2 regions of the Streptomyces sp. NPDC051173 genome follow, and region 1 is predicted to be linked to the other one. Evidence: riboswitches for the same ligand, from Rfam matches in the RefSeq annotation. Region 1 holds a riboswitch; the other holds the start of a gene.
What was found. Region 1 has a riboswitch for glycine ahead of gcvT (glycine cleavage system aminomethyltransferase GcvT). Riboswitches for the same ligand answer to the same signal wherever they lie in the genome.
Positions count from the first base shown of each region.

Region 1 (7,093 bases):
GAACATCGCGGCCGCGTTCGCCTGCGCGCCGGAGTGCGGCTGGACGTTCGCGTGCTCGGCGCCGAAGAGCGCCTTGATCCGGTCGATGGCGATCTGCTCGACGACGTCGACGTGCTCGCAGCCACCGTAGTAGCGGCGGCCCGGGTAGCCCTCGGCGTACTTGTTGGTGAGGACCGAGCCCTGGGCCTCCATGACGGCGACCGGAGCGAAGTTCTCCGACGCGATCATCTCGAGGGTGGACTGCTGGCGGTGGAGTTCGGCGTCGACAGCGGCGGCGACGTCGGGGTCGAGCTCATGGAGGGAGCTGTTCAGAAGCGACATGAGTTCTTCCTGGACTTCCTGGGCGGAGGAGGGCGGGGCGGGATCAGCCGGCGAAGGCGGTGTACTCGTCGGCGGACATCAGGTCCGCCGGCTCGTCCGTGATCTTCACCTTGAACAGCCAGCCGCCCGCGAAGGGGGCGGAGTTCACCAGCGAGGGGTCGTCCACGACGTCCTGGTTGGCCTCGGTGACCTCGCCGGTCACCGGGGAGAACAGGTCGCTGACCGACTTGGTCGACTCCAGCTCGCCACAGGACTCACCCGCGGTGACCGTGTCGCCGACCGCCGGGAGCTGGGCGTAGACGACGTCACCGAGCGCGTTGGCCGCGAACTCGGTGATGCCGACCGTGGCCACGCCGTCCTCGGCGGCCGACAGCCACTCGTGCTCCTTGCTGAAGCGCAGCTGCTGGGGGTTGCTCATGGCTTGATTCTCCTGGATGCGCGAGGGTGCTTGTGCAACGGGTATTGACAGGTGAGACGGCGATGAGGCGCGAAGGGGTCAGCGCTGCCGCTTGTAGAAGGGCAGGGCGACGACCTCGTACGGCTCGTGGCTGCCGCGAATGTCCACGGATACGTCATTTGTACCGGGCGTGGAGTGCGCCGCGTCGACATAGGCGATGGCGATCGGCTTGCCGAGCGTGGGCGAAGGCGCACCCGAAGTGACCTCGCCGATGACCTCGCCACCGGAAACGACCGGATATCCGGCGCGCGGCACCCGGCGGCCCGTCGCGATCAGGCCGACCAGCTTGCGCGGCGGGGCGCTCTCGGCGCGCGCGGCGGCGGCCGTGAGCGCCTCGCGGCCCACGAAGTCGCCCTCCTTGTCGAACTTCACGACCCGGCCCAGGCCCGCGTCGAAGGGCGTGGTGGCCGTCGTCAGCTCGTGCCCGTAGAGCGGCATGCCCGCCTCCAGGCGCAGCGTGTCGCGGCAGGAGAGGCCGCACGGCACGAGGCCCGCCCCGGCGCCCGCGTCGGTCAGCGCCTGCCAGAGCTTCTCGGCGTCGGCCGGGGCGACGAAGAGCTCGAAGCCGTCCTCGCCGGTGTAGCCGGTGCGGGCGATCAGCGCGGGCACGCCCGCCACGGTGCCCGGCAGGCCCGCGTAGTACTTGAGGCCGTCGAGGTCGGCGTCCGTCAGGGACTTCAGGATGCCGGGGGACTCGGGGCCCTGGACGGCGAGCAGCGCGTAGTTCTCGCGGTCGTCCCGGACCTCCGTCTCGAAACCGGCCGCGCGCTCGGTCAGGGCGTCCAGCACCACTTGGGCGTTGGAGGCGTTGGCGACGACCATGTACTCCTGGTCGGCGAGGCGGTAGACGATCAGGTCGTCCAGGATGCCGCCCCCGGCGTCGCAGATCATGGTGTAGCGGGCGCGGCCGACGGCCAGCGCGGAGAGGTTGCCGACCAGTGCGTGGTCGAGCGCCCGGCCCGCCCCGGGGCCGGTGAGGGTGATCTCGCCCATGTGGGAGAGGTCGAAGAGACCGGCGCGGGTGCGCACCGCGAGGTGCTCGTCGCGCTCGCTGCCGTAGCGCAGGGGCATGTCCCAGCCGGCGAAATCGGTCATCGTGGCGCCCAGCGCGCGGTGCAGCGCGTCGAGGGCCGTTCGGCGAGGGGCATCAGTCATGGTGTGGGCTCCCAGGCATGGCAGTGAGGACGTCCTCCCCATCTGTCATCGGAACCTGAGAGGTTCACCGGGAGCGGTCGGCGACGAGCGCGTCCTCGGCTTGCACCTTGGGTGGGGCCGCGTCGTGCGGCCCGCTTTTCAGATCTGCCTCACCCACGCGGTACGGGGCCTGAGAGATTCAAGGGAGGAACTTGCTCCTTCGGCGTCCAGCTCAATGGCTGGAACTCTCCCGCGTGGATTCGAGCGGCCGGTATGCAGTTGGGTACGCAGTTGGCGCGCACATCATTGCACGGACCGGCGCGTGACGGACTGCCCACCGGCCTCTCAATTGGATTACCTTTTCTTTACGTTTCATGGGTACGGGACAGGCCCGGGACGGGGGAGGGCGATCGGGTGCGGACGCGAAGCACGGAGGCGGGGCGGCGAAGCGCGGACGTGCCCGCGCCACGCGAACCGGAGGCGCTCGGGCCGCCGTCGGGCGCCGTCGACCTGCGCGGCGGCCCGGCGCGCGCGGAGCTGCGCTATCCGGCCGGGCATCTGGTGATCGTCTCCGGGCTGCCCGGCAGCGGGAAGTCCACGCTGATGCGGCGGGTGGTGCCCGCCCTGGACGGCGCGGGCGAGGTCGTGTGGTGCGTCGACTCGCAGGACTCCCGCGAGCGGCTGGAGCGGCGCACACCGCGCCGCCTGCCGTACGGCGTCTACCGCCCGGCCGCGCGGGCCCTCCACTACGCCGCCCTGCGGCGGGCGTTGCGGTCCGGGGCGAGCGCCGTGGTGCACGACTGCGGGGAGCGGGGCTGGGTGCGGCGGTGGTCCGTGCGCGCCGCGCGGCGGCGCGGGGCCGGGGTGCACCTGGTGGTGCTGGACGTGGACGCGACGACGGCGCTGGTGGGCCAGCGGGCGCGCGGGCGAGGGGTCTCGGCGTACGCGTTCCGCCGGCACCGGCGGGCGATGGCCCGCCTGGTCGCCGGGGCGGCCGCGGGGGAGGTGCCGCGCGGTGCGGCGTCGGTGGTGCTGCTGTCCCGGCGGACCGCCGACGGGCTCGACCGGCTCACGTTCGGCTGACGGGCGGTCGCTTTGTACAGATGATTGCTTTGTGACGGGCGGTGGTCCTGCGCAACCCGATGCCCATTGCGAGCGTCGTTCCCGGTGGGGGAGGAGTCACCCTCCGAGTCATCCCCCGATCCGTCCTGACCTGGGACATCGGTGCCGATTCCGGCAGCCGACGGGAGCGGACGGGGGTGCAGCCGTTAGGGTTCGGTTGCGGCTTTGTCGATACGGTGGTTGGACGGCGTTGGGCGAGTTGGACGAGATGAGCATCCCCGAGCAGTACGGTCGGCCCACGGCCCCGGCCGGTGCCCCCCTTGGCGGCCTCCCCGAGGGCTGGCCCGCCAATGAACTCGAAGCGGTGCTCGCCGCCTCCCTGGGCGTACTCGGCGCCGGTGCCCGCATCGTCGAGGCGCTCGGCCGCAGCCACCTGTGGGTGCCGCTGCCGAACGGCGGCGGACCCGACAGCCCCGACCTCGACATCCCCACCCTGGAGCTGGACGGCGCCGCCTACGTACCGGTGTTCAGCTCCGAGGCGGAGTTCCTGCGCGTCGTCGGCGACCGGATGTCCTTCACCGTGGCGCCCGCCGTCGAGTTCGCCCGCGGCCTGCCCCCGCAGGTCGGCATCGCGGTCAACCCCGACGGCGCCGTCGGCGCGCCGCTGCCGCCGCCCGCCGTCGCCGAGCTGTGCCGGGCCGGCCGTACGGCCCTCGACGGCGACGCCACCGGCGGCCGGGTCCGGCTCTTCGAGCCGGACTGGCAGGACGAGCCCACCGCCTTCCTCGCCGCCGCCGGGCTGGAGTTCGCGGCCGCCCAGGTCGTACGGACCGCGCGCCGGACGCTGGCCAGCGTCGAGGGCGGCGACCCCGCGCTGTTCATCGGCGTCGAGCTCGACCTGCCCGACCCCGGCAGCCGCACCGCCGTCCTGGACGCCCTCGGCCGGGCGCTCGGCACCGCGCCCGTGACCTGGCCCGTGCAGCTCGTCTTCCTCGACGTCGCGCGGGACCCGGTCGGTGACTGGATGTCGGCGCGGGTCCGCCCGTTCTACGACCGTGACCTGTGACTCCTCCCGTGCCCGCCGCCGCGGGCTCGTAAGCTGGTTGGATGACCGGACCGGGGGCGCTGCCGCGCCCCGGGGCACCGGAGTGGGCGGCCGGGAGACGGCCGAGAGAAGAGGCGGACCCAGGTGAGCGCGGGCGCGGAGAGCGGCGTGGAGCAGATGCTGCGCCAGGTGGCGCCCGGTCGGTACGACACGTACGAGGCGCTGCTCCAGACCCTGGCCGAGGGCAGTGTCTGGATGCTTCTCTGGCACGGCCAGGCGGGCTCGCCCGACGCGCAGTACGGCAACATGGAGGTCGACGGCCTCGGCTACGCCCCGTGCGTCACCTCCGCCCAGGAGCTCGCCGCCAGCGGCTGGAACCGCGCCCACGCCGTCGTCCCGGGCCGCGCCGTCGCGGGCTCGCTCTACCCCGACCGCTGGGGCCTGTGGCTCAACCCGCACGCACCCGGCGGCGGCGTCGGCGTGCCCTGGCTCGACCTGCGGCGGATCGCGACGGGGCTGGACCGGCTGCCCGCAGGTCCGTTGCAGCTCTCCGAGCCCTCCCTGGAGCTCCCGCACTTCTACGCCCTGCTCGGGCAGAACGCCCACCGCACCCCCGCGGTGCGGGCGCTGCGCCGCGCCTGGGTGCAGCCAGCGCTGGGCACCCCCTATCTCGCCATCGGCCTCGATCTGTACGACAGCTCGCAGGCCGCCGTGGAGTCGGTGCGGTCGATGATGCGTCAGTCGGTCGGCGCGGTGCCCGAGGGGCTGCCGGTGTCGACGGTCGCGATGTCGGACGAGCACGACCCGGTCGCGATGTGGATGAGGGCCAACACCCGCCCCTTCTTCGACCGCGACGTGGCGCCGCCGGCGGGCGGGGGTTACGGCTACCCTCCGGCCGGTTACGCGCAGGGCGCGGCCCCGCAGGCGTACTGAACGGGTCCGTTCCGCGTCCGCCCCAATATGCTTGTAGGCAACACGAGTTGCCGTCCGGCAGACAGTCGACCGCTCAGTGATCCCCGGCGTTCGGATAACGGAAGCCGACTGGTCAGATCACGGTTGCGCATCCATTCCCGGCCAGGGCTGGCGGGTGATCGCAACCCCGTTGAAGACTCCCGCTCCAAGGGACGTCGCTCCTGCGTACGAGCCCTCTTTTGTGACCTTCCGCTCCACCGGTACCAACTGCACCAGTTTGCACGTGTACATGTGAGATCCAAGCCGCCTCGGGCGGCGGGCGTGGGCCGGTCACCCCCGGCCGAGAGGGGTCAAAGGCACTGTGACCGCACCTATCGAGACCACCGGGGCGGCTGCCGGGGCGCAGCCCGAGGCCGTCCTCGCCGGGGCCAAGAAGAGCCAGATCGAGGGGCGTTCGCTCACCCAGATCGCCTGGATCCGCTTCAAGCGCGACAAGGTCGCCGTCGCGGGCGGCGTCGTGGTGGTGCTGCTGATCCTGCTCGCCGTGCTGGCCAAGCCGATCGAGTCGGTCTTCGGGCTCGATCCCAACCAGTTCCACCAGGACCTCATCGACCCCGAACTCCTCGCCCCCAAGGGCGGGTTCGGCGGGATGAGCTGGGAGCATCCCCTGGGCGTCGACCCGCAGTACGGGCGCGACATCCTGGCCCGCATCATCGAGGGCTCCTGGGTCTCCCTGATCGTCGCCACCGGGGCCACCCTGCTCTCCGTGGTGATCGGCACCGTGCTCGGAGTCGTCGCGGGCTTCTACGGGGGCTGGGTGGACAGCGTCATCAGCCGCATGATGGACACCTTCCTGGCCTTCCCGCTGCTGCTGTTCGCGATCTCCATCTCGGCGGCGCTCCAGGACGGCGCGTTCGGGCTCTCGGGCCTGCCGCTGCGCATCTGTGTGCTGATCTTCGTGATCGGCTTCTTCAACTGGCCCTACATGGGCCGCATCGTGCGGGCCCAGACGCTCAGCCTCCGCGAACGGGAGTTCGTCGAGGCGTCCCGCAGCCTCGGCGCGCGCGGCCCCTTCATCCTCTTCCGGGAGCTGCTGCCCAACCTGGTGGCGCCGATCCTCGTCTACTCGACCCTGCTCATCCCGACGAACATCCTCTTCGAGGCCGCGCTCAGCTTCCTCGGCGTCGGCATCGCCCCGCCGCAGGCGTCCTGGGGCGGCATGCTCACCAGCGCGACGGACCTCTACCAGGCCGATCCGCAGTACATGTTCGTGCCAGGGCTCGCCATCTTCATCACGGTGCTGGCATTCAACCTGCTGGGCGACGGGCTGCGTGACGCCCTCGACCCCCGCAGCAAGTGATCCGCGGCGACCTTCCGTCCACCGCGCCACAACCATCGACAGAGGGGGTTTTCCTCAGGTGAAGACAAGAAAAGCGACGGCGGTGCTCGCCACCGCCGTGGTGCTGACGCTGGGGGCGTCCGCGTGCAGCAGTTCGAAGAGCGATGGCGGCAAGGGCGGCGGGGACAAGAACGCGGCCGCCGACGCAGCCCTCACCTCGATCGTCAACAAGACCGACAAGAAGGGCGGCACGGCCACCTACGAGGTGTCTGACGTGCCCGACTCCCTCGACCCGGGCAACACCTACTACGGCTGGGTGCAGAACTTCTCCCGCCTCTACAGCCGCACGCTCACCAGCTTCAAGCCCGCCGCCGGCAAGGAGGGCCTGGAGGTCGTCCCCGACCTCGCCGAGTCCCTGGGCAAGCCGAGCCCGGACGCCAAGACCTGGACGTACAAGCTCCGTCAGGGTGTGAAGTACGAGGACGGCACGCCGGTCACCTCCAAGGACGTCAAGTACGCGATCGAGCGCAGCAACTTCGCGCCCGCCGCGCTGTCCAACGGCCCGACGTACTTCAAGGCGCACCTGGAGGGCGGTGACAAATACGAGGGCCCGTACAAGGACACGTCACCCGACGGGCTGAAGTCCATCGAGACGCCGGACGACCAGACGATCGTCTTCCATCTCAAGGACGCCTTCGCGGACTTCGACTACCTCGCGACCTTCTCGCAGACCGCCCCCGTGCCGCAGAAGGCGGACAAGGGCGCCGACTACGTGAAGCACATCGTCTCCTCCGGGCCGTACAAGTTCTCCTCGTACGAGGAG
Region 1 covers NZ_JBFBBD010000005.1:180,683-187,775, reverse strand. Annotated here, with positions in the region: gene glyA (serine hydroxymethyltransferase) at 1-321, opposite strand, end outside; gene gcvH (glycine cleavage system protein GcvH) at 365-739, opposite strand; gene gcvT (glycine cleavage system aminomethyltransferase GcvT) at 818-1,933, opposite strand; glycine riboswitch at 2,082-2,175, opposite strand; gene AB0435_RS05580 (AAA family ATPase) at 2,423-2,995, shown strand; gene AB0435_RS05575 (enhanced serine sensitivity protein SseB) at 3,243-4,040, shown strand; gene AB0435_RS05570 (enhanced serine sensitivity protein SseB C-terminal domain-containing protein) at 4,197-4,952, shown strand; gene AB0435_RS05565 (ABC transporter permease) at 5,293-6,291, shown strand; gene AB0435_RS05560 (ABC transporter substrate-binding protein) at 6,350-7,093, shown strand, end outside.

Region 2 (7,093 bases), on a different contig from region 1:
TCCACCTCGCCGTCCTCGCCGGTTCTGACGACGACGACCTTCATCCCGGCCATCACGGCGCTGGCGGCGTTGGTGCCGTGCGCGGAGGACGGGATGAGGCAGACGGTGCGCTGCTCGTCGCCGTTCGCGCGGTGGTACGCGCGGACGGCCAGCAGGCCCGCGAGCTCGCCCTGGGAGCCGGCGTTCGGCTGGATGGAGACCTTGTCGTAGCCGGTGACCTCGGCGAGGCGCTCCTCCAGCTCCGTGATCAGGGTCAGATAGCCGTCTGCCTGCTCCAGCGGCGCGAAGGGGTGCAGCGCGGCGAACTCGGGCCAGGTCACCGACTCCATCTCGGTGGTGGCGTTGAGCTTCATCGTGCAGGAACCGAGCGGGATCATGCCGCGGTCCAGCGCGTAGTCCCGGTCGGCGAGGCGGCGCAGGTAGCGCAGCATCGCGGTCTCGGAGCGGTGCTCGTGGAAGACCGGGTGGGCGAGGAAGTCGTCGGTGCGCAGCAGGCCCTCGGGGAGCGCGTCCGGCGTGGCGGCGTCCAGCGCCTCGATGTCGGCGTCCACCCCGAACGCCGACCACACGGAGGCCACCAGCTCGCGGGTGGTGGTCTCGTCGCACGCGATCCCGACGTGGTCGGCGTCGACCAGGCGGAGGTTGACGCCGCGCTCGAGGGCAGCGGCGACGACGTCGGCGGCGCGGCCGGGGGCGTGCACGGTCAGGGTGTCGAAGTACGAACCGTGCGCGACCTCGACGCCACCGGCCCGCAGCCCCGCCGCGAGCAGTGTGGCGTAGCGGTGCGTGCGCCGGGCGATCGCGGCGAGGCCGTCCGGACCGTGGTAGACGGCGTACATGCCGGCCATGACGGCGAGCAGCACCTGCGCGGTGCAGATGTTGCTGGTGGCCTTCTCGCGGCGGATGTGCTGCTCACGCGTCTGGAGGGCCAGGCGGTAGGCCTTGTTGCCGTCGGCGTCGACGGAGACGCCGACGAGGCGGCCGGGGAGGCTGCGGGCGAACTGCTCGCGCACGGCCATGAATCCGGCGTGCGGGCCGCCGAAGCCCATGGGCACGCCGAAGCGCTGGGTCGTGCCGACCGCGATGTCCGCGCCGAGCTCGCCCGGCGAGGTGAGCAGGGTCAGGGCGAGCAGGTCGGCGGCGACGGTGACGATCGCGCCGAGCTCGTGGGCACGCTCGATGACGGGCCGCAGGTCGCGTACGGCACCGGAGGCGCCGGGGTACTGGAGCAGCACGCCGAAGACGCCGCGCTCGGCGGCCTCGGCCGGGATGCCCGCCGAGAGGTCGGCGACGACGACCTCGACACCGGTCGGTTCGGCGCGGGTCCGGATGACGGCGACGGTCTGCGGCAGGGTGTCGGCGTCGACGAGGAAGACGCCCTGCTTGACCTTGCCGACGCGGCGGGAGAGCGCCATGGCCTCGGCCGCGGCCGTGCCCTCGTCGAGCAGGGAGGCCCCGGAGGTGGGCAGGCCGGTGAGGTCGGCGACGACGGTCTGGAAGTTGAGGAGCGCCTCCAGCCGGCCCTGGGAGATCTCCGGCTGGTAGGGGGTGTACGCGGTGTACCAGGCCGGGTTCTCCATGACGTTGCGCAGGATCACCGGCGGGGTGAAGGTGCCGTAGTAGCCGAGCCCGATCATCGGGGCGAGCACCTGGTTGCGGTCGGCGAGCGAGCGCAGCTCGGCGAGGACCTCGGCCTCACTGCGGGCCTCGGGCAGTGCCAGTGCCTCGGTGGCCTTGATCACGTCCGGCACGGCGGCGTCGGTGAGTTCGTCGAGGGAGCCGAATCCGGCCTGGGCGAGCATCTTGGCCTGGGCCGCGCTGTCGGGCCCTATATGGCGCCGCTCGAAGGGCGTGCCACGCTCCAGGTCGGAAAGGGAGATGCGGTGGGCTGTCATCTGCGGAGGCCTCCTGGTCATTGCGACCTGCGAGGGGTACCACGGCGCGGGTACCCGGACGGCCTCCCCCTCTGTCATCTCAACCTGAGAGCTTCACCGGGCCGCGGGGACCCGGCTTTCACCGTCGGTGAGGACGGGCTTCGGCGTCGTGCCTGACCGGGGCCCGCCCTGCTTTCCAGAGTGACCTCGTCCGTGCGGTACGTGTGCCTGAGAGATTCCGGGGAGGATTTGCTCCTTCGGCGCCCCCGTCGATGCCCGGCTGGGCTCTCGGAGGACTCTCCCGCACGGGGTCTGCGGCCACTGGCCAGCCTACCAGCGAGGGTAGGACCGGATCCCTCGAGTGGCCGGTTCCCGCTTTGTGCCTTTTCGTTGTTGTCGAGAGGGGATTGAGGGGATGCCGAGGCGGTCAGGGGCAGCGCGAACCATCGGAGGAACGGTGCAGACCGATATCGATCCACGCAGTCTCATCGGCCGCAAGGCGTTCGACCGTGACGGCGCGAAGATCGGCACCGTGGACGAGGTGTATCTCGACGACGAGACGGGCGAGCCCGAGTGGGCGGCCGTACGGACCGGGCTGTTCAGCCGGGACGCCTTCGTGCCGCTGGAGCCCAGCGAGGTCGTGGACGACACCCTGCGCGTCCCCTACGAACGCGACCTGATCAAAGTCGCCCCGGACTTCGGGGTCGGCAGGCACCTCTCCCCCGAGCAGGAGCTCCAGCTCTACCACCACTACGGACTCGCTCTGCCCACTGCGGGCTCCCCTCCCGCCGAGGAGGCCAGGGGTGCCGGGGCCGCCGAGGCCCCCGGGGACACTGAGGACGGATCCGGCGAGCGGGCCGGCGAGGGGCTCGGCACGGTCAACGGCTCCGGCGGCTCGGGCGGCTGATCCACGGTCCGGATCAGCGGCAGGGGCTCCGCCGGCTCCAGCGCGGGGTCGTCGACGGCGAACGTGCGCACCCTCCCCGGCCCGGACCAGGGCTGTTCGAACCGGACGGTGACGCGCCCGACGCCGCTGCCCTGGATCCAGCCCGCCCCGTGCTCCGCGTGCCGGACGTCCAGCCCCGGCAGCCAGCGGCGCGGCAGCGCCTCGGCCACTCCCGGTGCTTCGTCGGGCTGCTCCCCCTCGGCCTGGTGGATCTCCGCCGCGGCTGCTTCGGCCGCGGCCGCCGCCTCGCTCGCGGCCTGGGCGAAGAGATCCTCCTGGGTGTAGTCGGCGAGGCCCGTGACACCCACGCCCAGGAGCCGCACGCCCGCCGTCGTGTCCACGCCCTCCAGCAGCCGCCCCGCCGCCTCCCGCACCACGCCGAGGTCGTCGGTCGGCCCGCGCAGCGTCTCCGAGCGCGTCAGGGTGGAGAAGTCGTAGCGCCGCACCTTGATCACGACCGTGCGCCCCGAGCGCCCGGCCGCCCGCAGCCGCTGGACGCACCGCTCGGCGAGGCGGGCGAGCTCCAGCTGGACCCGGACGCGGTCGGTCAGATCCTCCTCGAAGGTGTCCTCCACCGACACCGACTTGGCGTCCCGCTCGGCGACGACGGGCCGGTCGTCATGGCCGGTGGCCAGCGCGTACAGCCCCGCGCCGTGGGCCTTGCCCAGCAGCCGCACCAGCTCCGCCTCGCCCGCCTCGCCGGTCTCCGCGACCGTCGTGATGCCCGCGCGGCGCAGCGTCTCGGCGGTGGCGGGGCCCACGCCGGGGATGGCGCGGACGGACATGGGTCCCAGCAGCTCGGCCTCGGTGCCCGGCTCGATGAGGAACAGGCCGTCGGGCTTGGCCCGCTCCGAGGCGATCTTGGCGAGCATCTTGGACCCGGCGAGGCCCACCGAGCCGCTCAGGCCCGTCGCCGCGCGGATGTCCCGCCGCAGCCGCTCCCCGACGGCCCGGACCGCGGACGCGGAGGGCTCGATGCCGCCCGCTTCGAGGTCCACGAAGGCCTCGTCGAGGCTGAGCGGCTCCACCAGCGGCGAGAGCTCGCCCAGCAGCCCCATCACCACCTCGCTCACCTCGCGGTAGAGCGTGAACCGCGGGGTGAGATAGGCGGCGTTGGGGCACAGCCGGCGCGCCTGGGCGGTGGCCATCGCGGAGTGGACGCCGAAGACCCGGGCCTCGTACGAGGCAGTGGCCACCACACCGCGCGGGCCGATCCCGCCGACCACCACGGGCTTCCCGCGCAGGCTGGGCTTGGACGCCTGCTCCGCCGAGGCGTAGAAGGCGTCCATGTCCAGATGCAGGATCGTCGGTGCGGACCTCACACCACTGATGTTCCCGCACACCACTGACAATCGCGCTGACGTGCGACGGAGCGTCGGTGGAAGGCCCTCAGACCGCGCGGTTGCGGCGCCTCGCCAGCTCGTCGGCGGGATTGTGGCCGACCAGGGTCTCGCCCGTGTCCACCCGCTCGCCGTGCAGCTGGGAGAGCACGTGCTCGATGTCGCGCCAGACGACGCCCACGGCGATCCCGAAGACGCCCTGGCCGCCCTGGAGCAGGTCGACGACCTCGTCCGGCGAGGTGCACTCGTAGACCGTGGCACCGTCGCTCATCAGGGTCATCTGCGGGAGGTCCCGCATCCCGCGGGCCTTGAGGTGCTGCACGGCCGTGCGGATGTTCTGCAGGGAGACCCCCGCGTCCAGCAGCCGTTTCACGATCTTGAGGACGACCACGTCCCGGAAGCTGTAGAGCCGCTGGCTCCCCGAGCCGTAGGCCGGCCGTACGCTCGGCTCGACCAGGCTCGTACGCGCCCAGTAGTCGAGCTGCCGATAGGTGATGCCCGCCGCGGCGCACGCCGTCGGCCCCCGATACCCGACCCTGTCGGTCTCCGGCCCTTGCGGTGCGCTGACCGCGGCCGGGACGGTATGACGGGAGGGCTGTTCGACCGTTCCCCCATACAGCGGATACGGACTGCCGACCGCTGTACCGTCGCCCATGCTTCTCACGCCGACCTCCGTCCTTGACCTGCCTTCTCGACGGTAGGCAGTCACCCGGGGCGCGTCAACGATCGCCACACTCGGCACGCCGAGTGATAATCACCCAGAGAGTGGTTTTACGTATCCGTGTGCCGGGAAAGGCTAATCGAATGCGCCGCGCCCGCCGCTCCGAAGGGCGCCGCGAGCCTCACTGGCTGTTGGTGCCGAAGTCCTCCGGCGAGATCTGATCGAGGAACTCGCGGAACTTCTCCACCTCGTCCTCCTGCTCGTCCGGGATGGCGATCCCGGCGTCGTCCAGCACGCCGTCGCTGCCGTAGATCGGCGTCCCGGTGCGCAGTGCCAGCGCTATGGCGTCGGACGGCCTGGCGCTGACCTCCACCCCGCTGGCGAAGACGAGCTCCGCGTAGAACACGCCTTCGCGCAGATCCGTGATGCGGACCTCCGTGAGCTCCTGCCCCACCGCTTCCAGCACGTCCTTGAACAGGTCGTGGGTCAGTGGCCGGGCCGGTGCCATGCCCTGCTGGGCGAAGGCGATGGCCGTCGCCTCTCCCGGTCCGATCCAGATCGGGAGGTATCGATCGCCTCCCACTTCACGCAGGAGCACGATCGGCTGGTTGGAGGGCATTTCCACCCGGACACCCACGACATCGAGCTCGTTCACACAGCAACCCTAGGACGTGCCCGGCAGGTTTGGGTAGTCGGGCACTCGCCGGTCAGTGCGAACGCGTCCGTAGCGCGGCCTGTACGAGTGCCGCGTGCAGGCGTACGGAGAGCGCCGCGAGCTCCCGCGCGGTGGCCTCGGCGTGGGCCCTGGTCTGCGGGTTACGGTGCCTGCGCAGCGGTGCGACCACCTGTTCGACCAGGCCGGCCTGGCGGTCGGCGGCGGCCTTCATGGCGCGAAGGTGCCGGGGCTCCAGGCCGAACCGCCCCAAGTCCGTCACCAGCTTCGCGACATTGACCGAATCAACGTCGAATCCACCGTCCGGGTGGGCGGCGATCAGGCCGTACGACTCCCACTCCGCCAGCTCACTCTCCGTGACACCCGTGGCGCTCAGGAGCTCCGGCCGGCCGAGACGGGCTGCCGTGGGGCGCTCGGAGGCCGCCACAACGACCTCACCCGCCCCCTCAGCCCCGTCGGCGGGGCCGTCGAGGCCAGGGGCCTGACCGGCGGCGGGCAGCTGCACACGCTCGCCCCTGGCGAGCGCGTCGAGGTGCTCCCTGATGACGCGCAGCGGCAGATAGTGGTCACGCTGCATGCGCAGCACGTAACCCAGCCGCTCCACGTCCTGGGCACTGAACTTCCGGTATCCGGAGGGCGTGCGCTGGGGCTCGACCAGGCCCTCCGACTCCAGGAAACGGATCTTGGAGATCGTGACCTCGGGGAACTCCTCACGCAGCAGACTGAGCACCGTGCCGATGCTCACCAGCCGCCCTTCGACACCGGCGGCACCGGATGACCCGGCGCCGCCTGACGGTGTTCGCAGCATGGCCCTTCCCTGGAGGTCACCCCGGACGGAGTCTGGGGGTGGTTCAGATCCCCCGCTGGCTGCCGTAGAAGACCAGACGGTACTTACCGATCTGCACTTCATCGCCGTTGGACAGCTCGACCGAGTCGATCCGCTCCCGGTTCACATAGGTGCCGTTGAGGCTGCCGACGTCCGCGACGGTGAAGCCGCCGTTCTGCCCACGGCGGAATTCCACGTGCCGCCGCGAGACGGTGACGTCGTCGAGGAAGATGTCGCTCTGCGGGTGACGGCCCGCGGTGGTCAGATCGCCGTCCAGCAGGAACCGGCTGCCGGAGTTGGGCCCGCGGCGGACCACCAGCAGCGCCGAGCCCAGCGGAAGGGCGTCGACGGCCGCCTGGGCCTCGGGCGAGAGGGTCGGGATCGGCGTCTGGCCGGTGGTCTCGGAGTCGTACGCCGCCTCGAGACCGGAGATGGAGATGGTCGAGGTCGTCTCGGAAGCCCGCTCCGCCACGGCCCCGGGACGCAGCGGCGCCCCGCAGTTGGAGCAGAACCGACTGGCCTCGGCATTGCGATGGCCACACCTCGTACACACCGGCAAGGCAAACCCTCCACCCGCACTTGAGGTCGCTGGTGCCCCGAAACCTATGCGTCCTGCCGCGGAAGGGTCAACAGCGGACGCGCCGGACCCTCCCGAAATGTCTCCTCCGGGCGCATCCACCTGGTCCCGGAACAGCGGGCGCCCCTCCTGGGCACCTTCCGCACCTTCCACGGGGCGCGACGCCCGGTGGCGGGCCGAGCCGCTGCCACCCTCC
Region 2 covers NZ_JBFBBD010000081.1:17,837-24,929, forward strand. Annotated here, with positions in the region: gene gcvP (aminomethyl-transferring glycine dehydrogenase) at 1-1,895, opposite strand, end outside; glycine riboswitch at 2,081-2,188, opposite strand; gene AB0435_RS29050 (PRC-barrel domain-containing protein) at 2,320-2,781, shown strand; partial or broken gene AB0435_RS29055 (DNA polymerase IV) at 2,790-4,142, opposite strand; gene AB0435_RS29060 (MerR family transcriptional regulator) at 4,210-4,824, opposite strand; gene AB0435_RS29065 (bifunctional nuclease family protein) at 5,003-5,476, opposite strand; gene AB0435_RS29070 (MerR family transcriptional regulator) at 5,529-6,302, opposite strand; gene AB0435_RS29075 (FHA domain-containing protein) at 6,346-7,093, opposite strand, start outside.
Region 2: linked by a shared signal. The riboswitch ahead of gcvP (aminomethyl-transferring glycine dehydrogenase) and the one ahead of gcvT (glycine cleavage system aminomethyltransferase GcvT) in region 1 are both predicted to bind glycine.